Regions from separate parts of the Paenibacillus sp. FSL P2-0322 genome, predicted to be linked through region 1. Evidence: a T-box and tRNA genes for the amino acid it is inferred to sense, from the RefSeq annotation. Region 1 holds a T-box; the other regions hold tRNA genes.
What was found. The T-box of region 1 lies ahead of argS (arginine--tRNA ligase). A T-box ahead of a tRNA ligase gene usually reads a tRNA of that ligase, here a tRNA-Arg.
Positions count from the first base shown of each region.

Region 2: it encodes a tRNA-Arg, which carries the amino acid that the T-box ahead of argS (arginine--tRNA ligase) is inferred to sense. The anticodon was not compared.
Region 3: it encodes a tRNA-Arg, which carries the amino acid that the T-box ahead of argS (arginine--tRNA ligase) is inferred to sense. The anticodon was not compared.
Region 4: it encodes a tRNA-Arg, which carries the amino acid that the T-box ahead of argS (arginine--tRNA ligase) is inferred to sense. The anticodon was not compared.

Region 1 is NZ_CP150243.1:2,323,795-2,327,937, reverse strand. It holds gene MKY24_RS10450 (S-layer homology domain-containing protein) at 1-964, opposite strand, end outside; gene argS (arginine--tRNA ligase) at 1,229-2,956, opposite strand; T-box leader at 3,016-3,274, opposite strand; gene MKY24_RS10440 (four-helix bundle copper-binding protein) at 3,352-3,681, opposite strand; gene MKY24_RS10435 (MogA/MoaB family molybdenum cofactor biosynthesis protein) at 3,944-4,143, shown strand, end outside.
Region 2 is NZ_CP150243.1:437,293-441,435, forward strand. It holds rRNA gene rrf (5S ribosomal RNA) at 13-129, shown strand; tRNA gene MKY24_RS01895 (tRNA-Ile) at 166-242, shown strand; tRNA gene MKY24_RS01900 (tRNA-Ala) at 265-340, shown strand; tRNA gene MKY24_RS01905 (tRNA-Asn) at 345-420, shown strand; tRNA gene MKY24_RS01910 (tRNA-Met) at 455-528, shown strand; tRNA gene MKY24_RS01915 (tRNA-Ser) at 532-623, shown strand; tRNA gene MKY24_RS01920 (tRNA-Glu) at 656-727, shown strand; tRNA gene MKY24_RS01925 (tRNA-Val) at 734-809, shown strand; tRNA gene MKY24_RS01930 (tRNA-Met) at 840-913, shown strand; tRNA gene MKY24_RS01935 (tRNA-Asp) at 939-1,015, shown strand; tRNA gene MKY24_RS01940 (tRNA-Phe) at 1,082-1,154, shown strand; tRNA gene MKY24_RS01945 (tRNA-Thr) at 1,181-1,256, shown strand; tRNA gene MKY24_RS01950 (tRNA-Tyr) at 1,261-1,346, shown strand; tRNA gene MKY24_RS01955 (tRNA-His) at 1,366-1,438, shown strand; tRNA gene MKY24_RS01960 (tRNA-Gln) at 1,456-1,530, shown strand; tRNA gene MKY24_RS01965 (tRNA-Lys) at 1,535-1,610, shown strand; tRNA gene MKY24_RS01970 (tRNA-Leu) at 1,625-1,711, shown strand; tRNA gene MKY24_RS01975 (tRNA-Gly) at 1,718-1,792, shown strand; tRNA gene MKY24_RS01980 (tRNA-Cys) at 1,803-1,873, shown strand; tRNA gene MKY24_RS01985 (tRNA-Arg) at 1,900-1,976, shown strand; tRNA gene MKY24_RS01990 (tRNA-Pro) at 1,999-2,072, shown strand; tRNA gene MKY24_RS01995 (tRNA-Gly) at 2,082-2,152, shown strand; gene MKY24_RS02000 (PAS domain-containing protein) at 2,353-3,456, opposite strand; gene MKY24_RS02005 (response regulator transcription factor) at 3,449-4,102, opposite strand.
Region 3 is NZ_CP150243.1:5,308,739-5,312,881, reverse strand. It holds rRNA gene MKY24_RS23510 (23S ribosomal RNA) at 1-947, shown strand, start outside; rRNA gene rrf (5S ribosomal RNA) at 1,096-1,212, shown strand; tRNA gene MKY24_RS23500 (tRNA-Asn) at 1,232-1,307, shown strand; tRNA gene MKY24_RS23495 (tRNA-Thr) at 1,311-1,383, shown strand; tRNA gene MKY24_RS23490 (tRNA-Glu) at 1,395-1,466, shown strand; tRNA gene MKY24_RS23485 (tRNA-Val) at 1,478-1,553, shown strand; tRNA gene MKY24_RS23480 (tRNA-Gln) at 1,609-1,683, shown strand; tRNA gene MKY24_RS23475 (tRNA-Lys) at 1,688-1,763, shown strand; tRNA gene MKY24_RS23470 (tRNA-Leu) at 1,775-1,855, shown strand; tRNA gene MKY24_RS23465 (tRNA-Gly) at 1,866-1,940, shown strand; tRNA gene MKY24_RS23460 (tRNA-Arg) at 1,946-2,022, shown strand; tRNA gene MKY24_RS23455 (tRNA-Pro) at 2,041-2,114, shown strand; tRNA gene MKY24_RS23450 (tRNA-Gly) at 2,124-2,194, shown strand; gene ppc (phosphoenolpyruvate carboxylase) at 2,933-4,143, shown strand, end outside.
Region 4 is NZ_CP150243.1:4,598,084-4,602,226, forward strand. It holds gene ruvA (Holliday junction branch migration protein RuvA) at 1-396, opposite strand, end outside; gene ruvC (crossover junction endodeoxyribonuclease RuvC) at 393-896, opposite strand; gene MKY24_RS20235 (BofC C-terminal domain-containing protein) at 1,127-1,831, opposite strand; tRNA gene MKY24_RS20240 (tRNA-Pro) at 1,946-2,019, opposite strand; tRNA gene MKY24_RS20245 (tRNA-Leu) at 2,027-2,106, opposite strand; tRNA gene MKY24_RS20250 (tRNA-Arg) at 2,119-2,195, opposite strand; tRNA gene MKY24_RS20255 (tRNA-Gly) at 2,201-2,275, opposite strand; tRNA gene MKY24_RS20260 (tRNA-Lys) at 2,311-2,386, opposite strand; tRNA gene MKY24_RS20265 (tRNA-Asp) at 2,415-2,491, opposite strand; tRNA gene MKY24_RS20270 (tRNA-Met) at 2,518-2,594, opposite strand; tRNA gene MKY24_RS20275 (tRNA-Val) at 2,624-2,699, opposite strand; tRNA gene MKY24_RS20280 (tRNA-Glu) at 2,710-2,781, opposite strand; tRNA gene MKY24_RS20285 (tRNA-Ser) at 2,799-2,890, opposite strand; tRNA gene MKY24_RS20290 (tRNA-Asn) at 2,894-2,969, opposite strand; rRNA gene rrf (5S ribosomal RNA) at 2,989-3,105, opposite strand; rRNA gene MKY24_RS20300 (23S ribosomal RNA) at 3,258-4,143, opposite strand, start outside.

The DNA.
Region 1 (4,143 bases):
TAGCTACAGACGTGCCTGTTCCTGTGGGCGGAAGCACTGTTCCATCTACTGCTTTAAGCGTAACCTTATACTTGCTGTCTACCAATGTGCTTGTGTGGGTATCCGTAATGACCTGAATATTCATTTCCCCTGGCTTTGGACTAGTCAGCTTGTAGTAAATTACTGCATTCGTATCATCTACGTAGTCGATGTGATCCACTTCAATGCCGTAACCTGGATTAGGTGCCTGCAGACGGGTGATTGTCACTTTGTTCTGCTCGTCATTTGCCTTTTCTATACTCATACTAATGTTATTTTGTTGAACCGGATCTACAGGCTCAGCCGGATTTTCAGGAGTAGCTTCAACCGTTTTATGACTTTGTACAAATTCGGATGCGTTATAGACCATTTCTGCTGCCTCCATCCGCGTTACTTTACGATCCGGGTTAAAGTTGCTCTGTTCGTCCAATTTTGCAATTTTGGTCAATAGCAGGAATTGAACGGCTGCATTTGATTCCTGGTCTAGTTTTTTGCCATCCGCTACATTAATTAACATACGGACAGTTGGATATTCACCCGTTGCACTCACTGCTTTATACAGAATATTCGCAAATTGTTCTCTTGTCATACGGGTGCTTGGATCAATATCTGGTGACAAAGGGATTTGGTGTTGGGCTGCAATCCGATAGGACTGGGCATACCATGCAGAAGCCGGAATGTTTGCAAAGGAACCCGTTGTGAAATCAGGCATTACCTGAAGATCCATTGCACGAACAACCAAGTGTACTCCTTGTGCATACGTGAGCGTTTGATCCGGTGCAAATTTATCCTTGGTTATTCCTTGAATAATTCCTTTGTCCTGAAGTGAGTTTACGATCTTCTCCTGTTCAGCTCCCTTTATATCACGAAAAGCAGAGGCCGACGTAGCTACTGCCAATGAGCAGATGACAAGCAGGGCAGCTGTCACGCTTTTGTTCTTTTTCATGAGATACACCTCCATGTTTACTTTGCTTCTACACTTACCGACGCAATAAAAGCATCAAATGTTTCAAATATGCACAAATTGGTTGCAAAACAGTGGAATACCTGCGTTTAGTGTACCCGTCTAACTCTTTTCTGCTCACAATCTTTATACATACCCAAAAGTGCCTGTAACCGATTTATTTTTTTACAGTATTCCTTTGGAAGATCCAGGTCTGGGTAGCAGTCATCCCGCCAGCAAAAACTCGCTCCCCTTTGTTCGCTTTGCTTACATCCGATTCGGTGCTTTCAGACCAAGAAGTTGCAGCGCGCATGCCAGAATATCGGCAGTTTGTTCCGCCAACTGAATACGCCACTGTCCACCATCGACAATCCTTTCCTTGGCGTAAAAACGGTTAAACGCCTGGGCCGTATCCAATGCAAATCTCGCAATTACCGAAGGCTCCAGTTGGCGAACCGCACGTATCAGTTGTCCGTGATAGCGATCCAACTGCTTAAGCAGCGCCCAACCTGTGTCACCCAACATTCCATCCGATACGTCATTCAAATCACGAGAATGGCTATCTTGGACAAGGGCGTTGTCGCTAGAATTGGTATTATCAACATCGACGCGAGCGTGAGCTTTCTCCAGAAGGCTGCGTATGCGCGCATGAGTATACTGCACATAAGGCCCGGTCTCGCCTTCAAAGGTCAACGCCTCCTCCAACGAAAAATCCACTTCATTCAGCCGGTTGTTTTTTAAATCACCAAAAATAATCGCCCCGATACCAACGTCCTCAGCTACTGCCTGTTGTTCCTGCAAATCGGGGTTCTTCTGAGTAATGATGGCTTGAGCACGCGCTATAGCTTCATCCAGCACCTCCTCCAGTTTGACAACTTTTCCGCGTCTTGTGGACATTTTCTTACCCGCAAACCGCATTAATCCAAACGGCACATGCTCACATTGCTCCGCCCAAGCCTCCCCTGCATGCTTCAGCACCGCAAACACCTGCTGAAAATGCAACTTCTGTTCTCCACCAACGACGTACAGCAACCGATCAGCCTTCATCACTTCATGACGATAAATCGCTGTTGCCAGATCACGTGTCGGATAAATGGTGGTCCCATCCTTTTTTAGAATAAGACATGGAGGCAGTTCCTCGTCTTCCAGACGAACCACGAGCGCACCATCACTTTCCTCCAGCAATCCTTTTGCTCTTAATTGAGCAACAACTGCCTGCATCTTATCATTGTAAAAACTTTCTCCCAGCACATGGTCAAATGTAATGTTCAGACGCTGGTACATACGATCAAATTCACCCAGACTAACTTCAACAAAAAACTCCCATAGTTGTTGAGCCTCAGCATCCCCATGCTCCAAACGTCGGAACCACTCGCGGCCTTCATCCTCCAAAGTCGGATTATGCTCGGCCTCCTGATGAAAACGAACATATAGCTTCAGCGATTCACCAATCGGATCATGTTGTAGCTGCTCCTCATTTCCCCATCTTTTATAGGCCGCAATTTGCTTGCCAAACTGTGTTCCCCAATCCCCAAGATGATTCACACTAATTGGAACATATCCGGTTTCACCAAGAATACGATACAAGGCAGCACCGATAACAGTAGAGCGAAGATGACCGATACCAAACGGTTTGGCAATATTGGGCGAGGACATATCAATAACTACCCGCTGTCCGTGCCCGATATTGGGCCTGAGGAAATCGGCCTTGCTCAATTCAGCAAGCATAAGTGGAATATGAACAGATCGATCCAATGTTATATTTACATAGGCACCCGATGCTGAAGCAGTTAAACCTTCTTCATGATTCACTAGCTCCGCCAATTCCAGTGCAATGTGCTGTGGAGACTTTCGAAACTTTTTGGCCAGCACAAAACAGGGAAACGCCACATCTCCCCATTCAGGCTGCGGAGGCACCTCAAATAAAGATAAAATTTCTTTCTCCTCCAAGCCCGTATGGGCCAATATCGCTTGAGCAGCAATCCTCATCAACATGATCTCTCTCCTTCTTTTTATAGAATCTAACAAAAAAAGCCCCCGCCTCTTGAAATAATTCAAGAGACGAGAACTTCAATATCCCCGCGGTACCACTCTTCGTAAATCGGTTGTGCAGCTAAAGCTAACTTACACAAATCGCGATTTCACTCCAATGACTAATAACGGTGTCTGCCGAGCTGATCTACTAGAAATTCTGCTCGTTGGATCAACCGTCTCCCGGGTGCGCTTCACATCGGACCTCATACCGGCTTTCACCTCTTCCGGCTCGCTGTAATGATACGGCTCCGCTGCTACTCTCCCGTTCCATGACGTTAATTCCAATCATTATACAAACCTATTCAGTAGAAAGCAACCTATTATTTCCTCTTCAGGCACTAGTTCCATATATGTAATTACACTGCCACCAATTGGCGGCACGCCTGAACGCAACGACGGCAGGCTTCGGCACAATGCTTGCAATGATCATGGGAATGCTTGCTGCATTCAGCAGCACATACCTCACAGGCCTTGGCGCACAGCTCACAGATTTGCTCGGCAAAATCCGTTCCACGCTGCAGCATTTGAGCAGCAAATCCGCATATTTCTGCACATTCCCTACTCACTCGAATACATTCACGCAGCATAGCTAAATCATATTCCTTCAAACTCGCTACGTAACATACATTGCAAGCGTTCATACATTCCAGGCAAGCATCCACGCATTGTTGGTATGAATGATTCATATTACATTACCTCCCAGTTGTTGACCCTGCTGTACTATTACCCGCTGACCCTTGAGATTAATCATTTGATGTGCGCGCTTTCAATAAAATAAAAACAAAGTAATCCCGACTTATGTAAGGAAGTGTACTATATTCCAGTGTGCAAGTGCAAGGATATTAATCACATGGATTTTTAGCCCCTGTTTCTGACTTGCATACACTCAGTCATTGCTCTATTGTAAAAAGTGTATGTCTAACCACCGATCAAGGAGTGAGCATTTCAATGAATATGTCTTCTGTAGAGGAGCATCGACAGGAATCCCCGCAACAGGTTAATTGCATGGTCGTGACTGTCTCGGACACCCGCACCGTGGAAACAGATACTGGGGGACGACTGCTCATGGATCTACTAGAAACCAATGGATATAAGGTTGTTCGATATGTCATCGTCAAAGATGACTACGAAGGTATTCAGCAGTTAGT
Region 2 (4,143 bases), 1.9 Mb from region 1:
AGCAAATTCATGTTTGGTGGCGATAGCGGAGGGGTTCCACACGTACCCATCCCGAACACGACCGTTAAGCCCTCCAGCGCCGATGGTACTTGGACCGCAGGGTCCTGGGAGAGTAGGACGTCGCCAAGCGATATCCTTTAAAGGATGATGAAGTTTTACATGTTAGGGCCTTTAGCTCAGCTGGTTAGAGCGCACCCCTGATAAGGGTGAGGTCGGTGGTTCGAGTCCACTAAGGCCCACCACTTCTAGAATAACAAAAAGATTGGGGCCATAGCTCAGCTGGGAGAGCGCCTGCCTTGCACGCAGGAGGTCAGCGGTTCGATCCCGCTTGGCTCCACCAATATTCCCTGATAGCTCAGTTGGTAGAGCACTCGACTGTTAATCGAGTTGTCACAGGTTCGAGTCCTGTTCGGGGAGCCATGTTTTGAATATTTCTGACTTTTATATATAAGGTGGCGGCGTAGCTCAGCTGGCTAGAGCGTACGGTTCATACCCGTGAGGTCGGGGGTTCGATCCCCTCTGCCGCTACTCGGAGAGATACCCAAGTGGCTATAAGGGGACCCTCTGCTAAGGGGTTAGACTGCGAAAGTGGTGCGAGGGTTCGAATCCCTCTCTCTCCGCCATAAATTTATTGGAATCAGAACTTATTTTGTAAGGCCCGTTGGTCAAGGGGTTAAGACACCTCCCTTTCACGGAGGTAACAGGGGTTCGAATCCCCTACGGGTCATAATATGGAGGCTTAGCTCAGCTGGGAGAGCATCTGCCTTACAAGCAGAGGGTCGGGGGTTCGATCCCCTCAGCCTCCACCATAAGAAAATTTGATAAATCCCTTTTAATGTCGCGGGGTGGAGCAGTTCGGTAGCTCGTCGGGCTCATAACCCGAAGGTCGTAGGTTCAAATCCTGCCCCCGCAATTAATTTCCTATTGGAAATGCCTCTGGAACTGTGGTGTAGAGGCCTAACATGCCTGCCTGTCACGCAGGAGATCGCGGGTTCGAATCCCGTCAGTTCCGCCATTTTAATCTCATATATAGTTGACATATATAGTGCGGATTATATGGTGTAGTAATAAAACAAAATATGGCTCGGTAGCTCAGTCGGTAGAGCAGAGGACTGAAAATCCTCGTGTCGGCGGTTCGATTCCGTCCCGAGCCACCTTTCAAGTGGGAAATGAGTAATGTGCCGGTGTAGCTCAACTGGTAGAGCAACTGACTTGTAATCAGTAGGTTGGGGGTTCAAGTCCTCTCGCCGGCACCATTTTGGAGGATTAGCGAAGTGGCCAAACGCATCAGACTGTAAATCTGCTCCCTTACGGGTTCGGTGGTTCGAATCCATCATCCTCCACCAGTCTTTTCATAATCATATGGCGGTCGTGGCGAAGTGGTTAACGCACCGGACTGTGACTCCGGCATTCGTGGGTTCAAGCCCCATCGGCCGCCCTTTATTCTTAATTTATTGGGGATTAGCCAAGCGGTAAGGCAACGGACTTTGACTCCGTCATGCATAGGTTCAAATCCTATATCCCCAGCCATTAAGAGCCATTAGCTCAGTTGGTAGAGCACCTGACTTTTAATCAGGGTGTCGAAGGTTCGAGTCCTTCATGGCTCACCATTTATAATTATTTTGCGGTCGTGGCGGAATTGGCAGACGCGCACGGTTCAGGTCCGTGTGGGCTAACCCCCGTGGAGGTTCGAGTCCTCTCGACCGCACCATATTTTGCGGACGTGGCTCAGCGGTAGAGCATCGCCTTGCCAAGGCGAGGGTCGCGGGTTCGATTCCCGTCGTCCGCTCCATTATCCATACGGCGCCATAGCCAAGTGGTAAGGCAAAGCTCTGCAAAAGCTTCATCCCCAGTTCAAATCTGGGTGGCGCCTTGACTGCTCATTATGGATTTAAATATGCGCCCTTAGCTCAGCTGGATAGAGCGTTTGACTACGAATCAAAAGGCCGGGAGTTCGAATCTCTCAGGGCGCGCCATTTCTTAAAAAAAGTATAATGTCGGGATGTAGCTCAGCTTGGTAGAGCACCTGGTTTGGGACCAGGGGGTCGCATGTTCAAATCGTGTCATCCCGATACTGATTTGCGGGTGTAGTTCAATGGTAGAACTCCAGCCTTCCAAGCTGGTAGCGTGGGTTCGATTCCCATCACCCGCTTTTTGCTATAGCGGATTCTTGTTGCCTCAGTGGTGACACCTTATAAATAAAGAGAGCCTGTCTGGGGACAGAGCTCTCTCTTTTTTTGTATTTATCTTCATGTACCCACAATGTGTTGATTATTCATAATCTCGGTATCGGTGTATATCGTTCTGATCATACAACTGGTATACACCGATAACCGATCTAGTGGACAGTTTTTACACGGGAATGGTCAGCTGGATGGAGGTTCCCTCATCTGGAGCAGAGGTCATGCTCATAAATCCCCCTACCCCTCTAGCTCGTTCTTCCATACTGAACAATCCAACTCCCTCTCCTTGGGACTTTCCAGAGAATCCAATGCCCTCATCCCGAATGGTCACTTGTATCATTTCATCTTGATCCTCAACGTCGACATATGCCTCCGCTACATCTGCGTATTTGGCTACATTCGTTAATGCCTCCTGTACAATCCGATAAATTGCTATTTCCTTGCGAATATCAAGGCGTTTACGTAGAGTGCATTGAAAATGCACCTCAATCCCGTAATGAGAACAGAAGTTTTCAATATAGGTTCTTATAGCTGGGACGACACCCAAATCATCCAGAACTGAGGGACGAAGTTCCCACGCTAGACCACGAACATCTTTGATGATGTCGGTCACCTGCGAACGAAGACTCTCCAGAGCAGCACTAGGTTGTTCGGCAAGTTGGCTATCTAACTGAATAATAAGTGAAAACAAGCTTTGTCCTATCCCATCATGTAGCTCTCTTGAAAAGCGTTTACGTTCTTCTTCCTGTATTTGCATGACTTGCGTCATCATAGACTGGAGTTCTGCTTCTACTTTCTTCAGTTTAGTGACCTCATTGCGGATCGCTAAGTACTGATAGGGTTTACCTTCCTCGTCCATAAACGGAACGATCGTAGTATTCACCCAGTAGTAGCTGTTATCTTTAGCACGATTACGTATTTCTCCTTGCCATACCTCACCTGAACGGATTGTAGTCCACAGGTTTTTCATGAAGGCAGGGGTATGATAGCCTGAATTAATGAGACGATGATCCTGACCGATCAGCTCTTCACGACTGTATTGCGAAATCTCACAAAACTTGTCGTTCACGTACTGAATAATACCTCGATGATCGGTCAAAGCAACAATGGAAGACGTATCTAGAGCAAATTTTAGATTGGATAGTTGGTGGAGTGAGTTACGTAGTGCATGGAGAAAAGGGGACTCTGGTATATAAATTTCTAGATCATTCAGCAATGTATCGGTTGATTCACCAAAGGCATGCTGCAGTAAAGGATTAGAAGGTTCATTCATAATGGAGCAGCCCCTTTTTTAGTGCGAATTTGACTAGCTCAGGTCGTGTTTTCAAGTTAAGCTTCTCCATAAGGTTACTTTTATGGGACTCTACGGTTTTGACGCTAATCACTAGGTGCTCGGCAATTTCCTTGTTGGCATATCCTTTGGCTACCCACGATAGAATCTCCTTTTCCCGCTCAGATAGGGATTCATAGGGTCCGGCTATGCCTTCCTGTTTGATTTTGTCCAGATATTCACTCATCAGTCGTTTGGTTGCATTCGGGTACAAGTAGGCACTACCCTCGGCTACAGACTGGATGGCAGCGAGCAACTCCTCGTGAGGTGCGCTTTTTAAAATATATCCGGATGCTCCAGCCTGAATGGCCCGGAACAGATATTCTTCATCATCATGCATTGTTAAAATAAGGACTTCTGTGTCGGGCAACTTTTTTTTTAATTCAGTGGTTGCCGTGAGACCATCTTTGCCAGGTGGCATGCTAAAATCCATGAGCACGACATTAGGTTGTAGCTCCACTGCCTTGTGGATTGCCTCATCCCCGTCTGCTGCATCTCCTACTACCTTGATACCGTTTTTGCCGTCCAATAGGGCCATGAGGCCAGAACGTACGACAACGTGATCATCCACTACTAGTATACGAATCAATTTGTCATCCCCTCGAACGGTAAAAAAACCGTGCGTTTTGT
Region 3 (4,143 bases), 3.0 Mb from region 1:
GTCAGGTAAATTCTGACCCGCACGAATGGCGTAACGACTTGGGCGCTGTCTCAACGAGAGATCCGGTGAAATTTTAATACCTGTGAAGATGCAGGTTACCCGCGACAAGACGGAAAGACCCCATGGAGCTTTACTGCAGCTTGATATTGAATTTGGGTACGATCTGTACAGGATAGGTGGGAGCCGTTGAACTTTGAGCGCCAGCTTGAAGGGAGGCATCCTTGGGATACCACCCTGATCGTATCTAGGTTCTAACTTGGTACCGTGATCCGGTGCGAGGACAGTGTCAGGTGGGCAGTTTGACTGGGGCGGTCGCCTCCTAAAGAGTAACGGAGGCGCCCCAAGGTTCCCTCAGAATGGTTGGAAATCATTCGAAGAGTGCAAAGGCAGAAGGGAGCTTGACTGCGAGACCTACAAGTCGAGCAGGGACGAAAGTCGGGCTTAGTGATCCGGTGGTACCGCATGGAAGGGCCATCGCTCAACGGATAAAAGCTACCCTGGGGATAACAGGCTTATCTCCCCCAAGAGTCCACATCGACGGGGAGGTTTGGCACCTCGATGTCGGCTCATCGCATCCTGGGGCTGAAGTAGGTCCCAAGGGTTGGGCTGTTCGCCCATTAAAGCGGTACGCGAGCTGGGTTCAGAACGTCGTGAGACAGTTCGGTCCCTATCTGTCGTGGGCGTAGGAAATTTGAGAGGAGCTGTCCTTAGTACGAGAGGACCGGGATGGACGTACCGCTGGTGTACCAGTTGTTCCGCCAGGAGCACCGCTGGGTAGCTATGTACGGAAGGGATAAGCGCTGAAAGCATCTAAGCGTGAAGCCCCCCTCAAGATGAGATTTCCCAATTAGTAAGACCCCTTGAAGACGACGAGGTAGATAGGTTGGGGGTGGAAGTGCAGTAATGCATGGAGCTGACCAATACTAATCGGTCGAGGGCTTATCCTAAAAATAAAACGCAAATGAGTTTCGGATCCAGTTTTCAGGGTGTAACCTTGAAGGTATGTAGAAATACATACAAGCGCATGGCTATTCATTCACACGATAAGTGATGAACCGAATAACCGTACGGGAGAATTTGCACAGCAAATTCATGTTTGGTGGCGATAGCGGAGGGGTTCCACACGTACCCATCCCGAACACGACCGTTAAGCCCTCCAGCGCCGATGGTACTTGGACCGCAGGGTCCTGGGAGAGTAGGACGTCGCCAAGCAGAGCTTTATGATTAATATTCCCTGATAGCTCAGTTGGTAGAGCACTCGACTGTTAATCGAGTTGTCACAGGTTCGAGTCCTGTTCGGGGAGCCATTTGCTCTCATAGCTCAGCAGGTAGAGTGCATCCATGGTAAGGATGAGGTCACCGGTTCGAACCCGGTTGAGAGCTTGTTATAGGATGGCCCGTTGGTCAAGGGGTTAAGACACCTCCCTTTCACGGAGGTAACAGGGGTTCGAATCCCCTACGGGTCATAGGATATTATGGAGGCTTAGCTCAGCTGGGAGAGCATCTGCCTTACAAGCAGAGGGTCGGGGGTTCGAGCCCCTCAGCCTCCACCATTTTTCATCCTCTTACCTGGATGAAATCTTGGGGAATTGTGAATCATATGCATATTGGGGATTAGCCAAGCGGTAAGGCAACGGACTTTGACTCCGTCATGCATAGGTTCAAATCCTATATCCCCAGCCATTAAGAGCCATTAGCTCAGTTGGTAGAGCACCTGACTTTTAATCAGGGTGTCGAAGGTTCGAGTCCTTCATGGCTCACCATTGTATTACATGCGCGTGTGGCGGAATTGGCAGACGCACTAGACTTAGGATCTAGCGTCTTTGACGTGGGGGTTCAAGTCCCTCCACGCGCATCTTGTTTTTGCGGACGTGGCTCAGCGGTAGAGCATCGCCTTGCCAAGGCGAGGGTCGCGGGTTCGATTCCCGTCGTCCGCTCCATATTTGCGCCCTTAGCTCAGCTGGATAGAGCGTTTGACTACGAATCAAAAGGCCGGGAGTTCGAATCTCTCAGGGCGCGCCATATTTTAAAAAATTATATCGGGATGTAGCTCAGCTTGGTAGAGCACCTGGTTTGGGACCAGGGGGTCGCATGTTCAAATCGTGTCATCCCGATACTATTTTGCGGGTGTAGTTCAATGGTAGAACTTCAGCCTTCCAAGCTGATAGCGTGGGTTCGATTCCCATCACCCGCTTACCGATTACCTAGAAGCCGAAAGGCTTCTTTTTATTTTGTCCACATTACATTTACTTCTATGTATATAAGCTAGTGCAATTATGTCTCCTGTCATGCACAGTTGGGGATGACTTGTGCATATTGTACATAGGCTCTTGTTACTTTTGACACCTAGATCCCGAATTTCCCCTCTAACGTTCCCCTTTCTCCTGCAGTAAGGCTAATTTCGTGATCAAATCCTTTAAATATAGGAATCCTATAGCTATTATGGTACGAATTCATGGTGATAACTCAACAGTTGCTCTTGGGTTGTGCACATTTCCCTTTATTTATGTGGGTAAAAAGCGAAGTGTTAAAGAGGAAATACCCTAGAAACACTGAGAAAATGGCTAATTTGTGTATATCTTTGTGGATAGAAGGCTAATGGAGTTGACTTTGTCAACAAATAATAAACATATACACACTATGTCGCATGAATTTGTACCTTTAAAAACACACTCTTTATAAGAGACTGTGCATAATGTTTCACGCATCACTAGTGTATACATTCATTTCTATTTATTAATTTCATATTTATTCATAACAATCCAATATTTTCTCGAAAGAAGTAATTCAAAAAGATGATTTTTTACTGTAAATTTTGCAGCTTTTCATGCGTTTTTATTGTATGATGTTAAGAAAGTGTCAAATTTCGTGTGTATACGTACCTTTGCTACAACTGTATATGGTGTGGAACAGATCAGATGGGGGGAAAAGCATGACTGAGCTTACGTTAACCGCTAACAAAAACCAATCCAACAATCTGCTACGGCGGGACGTTCGTTTTCTAGGGAATATTCTTGGTGAGGTTTTGGTTCATCAGGGTGGCAACGAACTTTTGGATATCGTGGAGAAAATACGTGAGACAAGTAAATCGTTACGTGCCGGGTATCAGCCGGAGTTGTATGAGAATTTCAAACAAATGGTCAGCGGACTGGATACGGATATTCGTCACCAGGTTATTCGCGCGTTTGCGATTTATTTTCAGTTGGTGAATATCGCTGAGCAAAACCATCGTATTCGTCGTAAGCGGGATTATGAGCATTCCGCTGGTGAAGATGTTCAGCCCGGTTCCATTGAAAGTTCCGTTCAGGAGCTTAAACAAGGGGGCTTCTCCGCTGAGGACGTTAGCAACTTGCTGAAAGAGCTCTCTTTGGAGCTAGTCATGACCGCACATCCTACAGAAGCGACACGACGAGTAATTCTGGATATCCACAAGCGCATTTCCGAGGACGTCATGCTGCTGGATAATCCGATGCTTACCTTGCGTGAGCGGGAACAGGTACGGGAGAATCTGCTAAACGAAGTAATTACGCTGTGGCAGACAGATGAGCTGCGTGATCGCAAGCCAACTGTATTAGATGAAGTGAGAAATGGAATGTATTATTTTCACGAGACCTTGTTTCATGTACTCCCAGATGTGTACCAAGAATTGGAACGATGTTTGGACAAATATTATCCCGAACAAAAATGGCACATACCCACTTATCTGAGATTTGGTTCCTGGATCGGTGGAGACCGAGACGGCAATCCGTCTGTGACAGCTCATGTGACTTGGGAAACGTTACGTATGCAGCGCAAGTTGGCTTTGAGAGAATATCAGCACACGTTAAAGGAACTCATGGGTTACTTGAGTTTCAGCACCAGCATTGTGCGAGTTTCCGATGATCTGCTGGCTTCTATTGAAGAAGACCGTACACACATTACACTTAAAAAGATGGAAGTATGGCATAACGAAAAAGAGCCATATCGCATTAAACTGGCATATATGATTGCTAAAGTGAACAACATCCTGGATGAAAGCAAACAGGGCACCAATGAGCGTTATAATTCTGCGGAAGAGCTCATTGCAGACCTAAATGTTATTGATAACAGCCTGCGTCATCATTTTGCCGATTATGTAGCAAACACATATATTCAAAAGATGAT
Region 4 (4,143 bases), 2.3 Mb from region 1:
ACCGTCGAGCTTATCTTTCAAATCCAGAATCATACGTTGTGCCGTCTTTTTACCGATCCCCGGTAACTTGGTGAGAAATGTGATATTCTCCTGATAAATCGCCGTTACCACATGAGCAGGCGTACCGCCTCCTAAAATACCAAGCGCAACACGCGGTCCAATACCAGATACATCAATCAGTTTACGGAACAGCTGCTGCTCCTCACGAGTCGCAAAACCGAACAGTAAAATAGCATCTTCCCTTACATGATGGTGAATGTAAATGACCACTGAACCTTCAGTTTTGGCGAACGCGTAAGGATTCGGACAAAATACCCGGTACCCTACACCTTGCACATCTAAAACGACATATTCATTTTCCAAATGGGCCACAGAACCACGCAAGAAATCTATCATTTTCGCAATACCTCATTTAATTTTGAATTTAGTCCATAAGAATGCGCATGACAAATAGCCACCGCCAAAGCATCCGCTACATCGTCCGGTTTGGGCACAACTTGAAGCTTTAGAAACATTCTAACCATTTCTTGTACCTGTTTCTTCTCAGCCTTACCATACCCTACAATAGCCTGCTTTACCTGCATCGGCGTGTATTCACCTATAGGCAAATTACGTTGTTTTGCAGCTAGTAGCAGCACCCCACGTGCCTGACTTACAGACATAGCAGTTGTAACGTTGCGATTAAAAAAGAGCTTTTCCAGTGCTACCGCATCAGGCTTATATTTATCTATTAATTGCAACATGCCTTCATACACATGAAGCAGCCTTTCTTCTTCCGGTGTATGGGCCTCCGTCTGGATGCAGCCATACTGTACAGGAACCACCTTGCTGCCAATCTTGTCTACAAATCCGAAGCCCACAATGGCAATGCCCGGATCAATTCCTAAAAAACGCAAAAAAATCTCTCCCCTATCGCTCAAACATGGCGTAACTAAACAATAGCCAGACGTTATCCTTAATATAATCATGGCCAAATACCATATAAAGCGAACATATGTGTCGTTCTTTTCATTATAACAAAACTTTGTATCTAATAGAGGAAAAAATTTAAACGTGAGTAAAAACATAAAAAGAGACGCTTCAAGCCTCACCTCATGGGCAATGCCTAACGTCTCCGTAGTTGTAATCAATAGTGCTGCTTTAATACCCTTTGTGTTCGCTCCACGGCAAAGTCACTAAAAGTGGAGATTACACTGTTATACTCATTTATATCCTGTACACGGATCCCCTGCTGAAGTTGTTTATACACCCCTTCTGGCAAGGCCGTCTCCATGGAACCCACATCCAATTGAAAAAAAGTGCGGATAACTTTTTCTCTTTTAGGTAGCCCTTCATACAATGTAAGCTGGCCGTCAGTGCTCAAACCCATGTATCCACGCTCTTTGCATGACTCTGACAAGTCTTCCACCCTGCGCTCCAGCCACACCTCTCCTTTGGTATTAAGTCGCCCCTTCCAATCGGGATGTTGCTTCAGTAAGGTCTCTAGCTGCTGTGAACTTAGTGTTCCCAAGGAAAGTGTTTCCGTACCACACACGTAGGTGGTTAATAGACGGGTCTTCCTGCTTATACCGGAAGCACGAATACTTTGCAGTAGTTGCATCTGTGAGGAGTGATCTTCAGTTGGGCTCAGATGTGAAGCCTCCTTCATGCTCTCCTCAGCCATGACGGTAGTAGCGAGTGGCTGTGACAACATAGCCTGCAAATAATTCGAAAACAGAATACCCAACCCTGCCAGCAAACAAGCCGCACCAAAAATGCTAAAAGCCCACACTGTTCTTCTCCACTGTTTCCAGCGCCGTTTCATCTGTTTTTTCCAACTTAATCGCTTCACAGTAATCCCTTCCGTCCCACTTTTTGTGTTAGTGTGACCTGACGATTACTGATTTATACAAAAAGATATGAATATAACAAAAAAGCCGCTGCTTCCAGCGACTTTCCTTTTGAATCGGGATGACACGATTTGAACATGCGACCCCCTGGTCCCAAACCAGGTGCTCTACCAAGCTGAGCTACATCCCGAAATAGATGCCGGTGAGAGGACTCGAACCTCCACGGTTTCCCTCACGATTTTGAGTCGCGCGCGTCTGCCAATTCCGCCACACCGGCTTATGAAGTTAATGGCGCGCCCTGAGAGATTCGAACTCCCGGCCTTTTGATTCGTAGTCAAACGCTCTATCCAGCTGAGCTAAGGGCGCAAATATGGAGCGGACGACGGGAATCGAACCCGCGACCCTCGCCTTGGCAAGGCGATGCTCTACCGCTGAGCCACGTCCGCAATATCATTATATCCATGACATATAAGTTCATGAATGGTGAGCCATGAAGGACTCGAACCTTCGACACCCTGATTAAAAGTCAGGTGCTCTACCAACTGAGCTAATGGCTCCCAACAGGGTAATATAACTTTGTAAAAATGGCGGAACTGACGGGATTCGAACCCGCGATCTCCTGCGTGACAGGCAGGCATGTTAGGCCTCTACACCACAGTTCCATAGCAGTTTACATTCAAAAGTTAATTGGTTGCGGGGGCAGGATTTGAACCTGCGACCTTCGGGTTATGAGCCCGACGAGCTACCGAACTGCTCCACCCCGCGATAATATTAGGGACTGCTATTTAAATAAATGGTGGAGGCTGAGGGGCTCGAACCCCCGACCCTCTGCTTGTAAGGCAGATGCTCTCCCAGCTGAGCTAAGCCTCCATACTACTTATGACCCGTAGGGGATTCGAACCCCTGTTACCTCCGTGAAAGGGAGGTGTCTTAACCCCTTGACCAACGGGCCATACAATAAAATAATTATGGCGGAGAGAGAGGGATTCGAACCCTCGAGACGCTTTTGGCGCCTACACGATTTCCAATCGTGCTCCTTCGGCCAACTCGGACACCTCTCCATATGGCTCCCCGAACAGGACTCGAACCTGTGACAACTCGATTAACAGTCGAGTGCTCTACCAACTGAGCTATCAGGGAATAATAATCATAAAGCTCTGCTTGGCGACGTCCTACTCTCCCAGGACCCTGCGGTCCAAGTACCATCGGCGCTGGAGGGCTTAACGGTCGTGTTCGGGATGGGTACGTGTGGAACCCCTCCGCTATCGCCACCAAACATGAATTTACACTGTAAATTCTTCCGTACGGTTATTCGGTTCATCACTTATCGTGTGAATGAATAGCCATGCGCTTATTGTATGTCACTTGTACATACTTTCAAGGTTACACCCTGAAAACTGGATCCGAAACTCATTTGCGTTTTATTCTTAGGATAAGCCCTCGACCGATTAGTATTGGTCAGCTCCATGCATTACTGCACTTCCACCCCCAACCTATCTACCTCGTCGTCTTCAAGGGGTCTTACTAATTGGGAAATCTCATCTTGAGGGGGGCTTCACGCTTAGATGCTTTCAGCGCTTATCCCTTCCGTACATAGCTACCCAGCGGTGCTCCTGGCGGAACAACTGGTACACCAGCGGTACGTCCATCCCGGTCCTCTCGTACTAAGGACAGCTCCTCTCAAATTTCCTACGCCCACGACAGATAGGGACCGAACTGTCTCACGACGTTCTGAACCCAGCTCGCGTACCGCTTTAATGGGCGAACAGCCCAACCCTTGGGACCTACTTCAGCCCCAGGATGCGATGAGCCGACATCGAGGTGCCAAACCTCCCCGTCGATGTGGACTCTTGGGGGAGATAAGCCTGTTATCCCCAGGGTAGCTTTTATCCGTTGAGCGATGGCCCTTCCATGCGGTACCACCGGATCACTAAGCCCGACTTTCGTCCCTGCTCGACTTGTAGGTCTCGCAGTCAAGCTCCCTTCTGCCTTTGCACTCTTCGAATGATTTCCAACCATTCTGAGGGAACCTTGGGGCGCCTCCGTTACTCTTTAGGAGGCGACCGCCCCAGTCAAACTGCCCACCTGACACTGTCCTCGCACCGGATCACGGTACCAAGTTAGAACCTAGATACGATCAGGGTGGTATCCCAAGGATGCCTCCTCTCAAGCTGGCGCTCAAGATTCAACGGCTCCCACCTATCCTGTACAGATCGTACCCAAATTCAATATCAAGCTGCAGTAAAGCTCCATGGGGTCTTTCCGTCTTGTCGCGGGTAACCTGCATCTTCACAGGTATTAAAATTTCACCGGA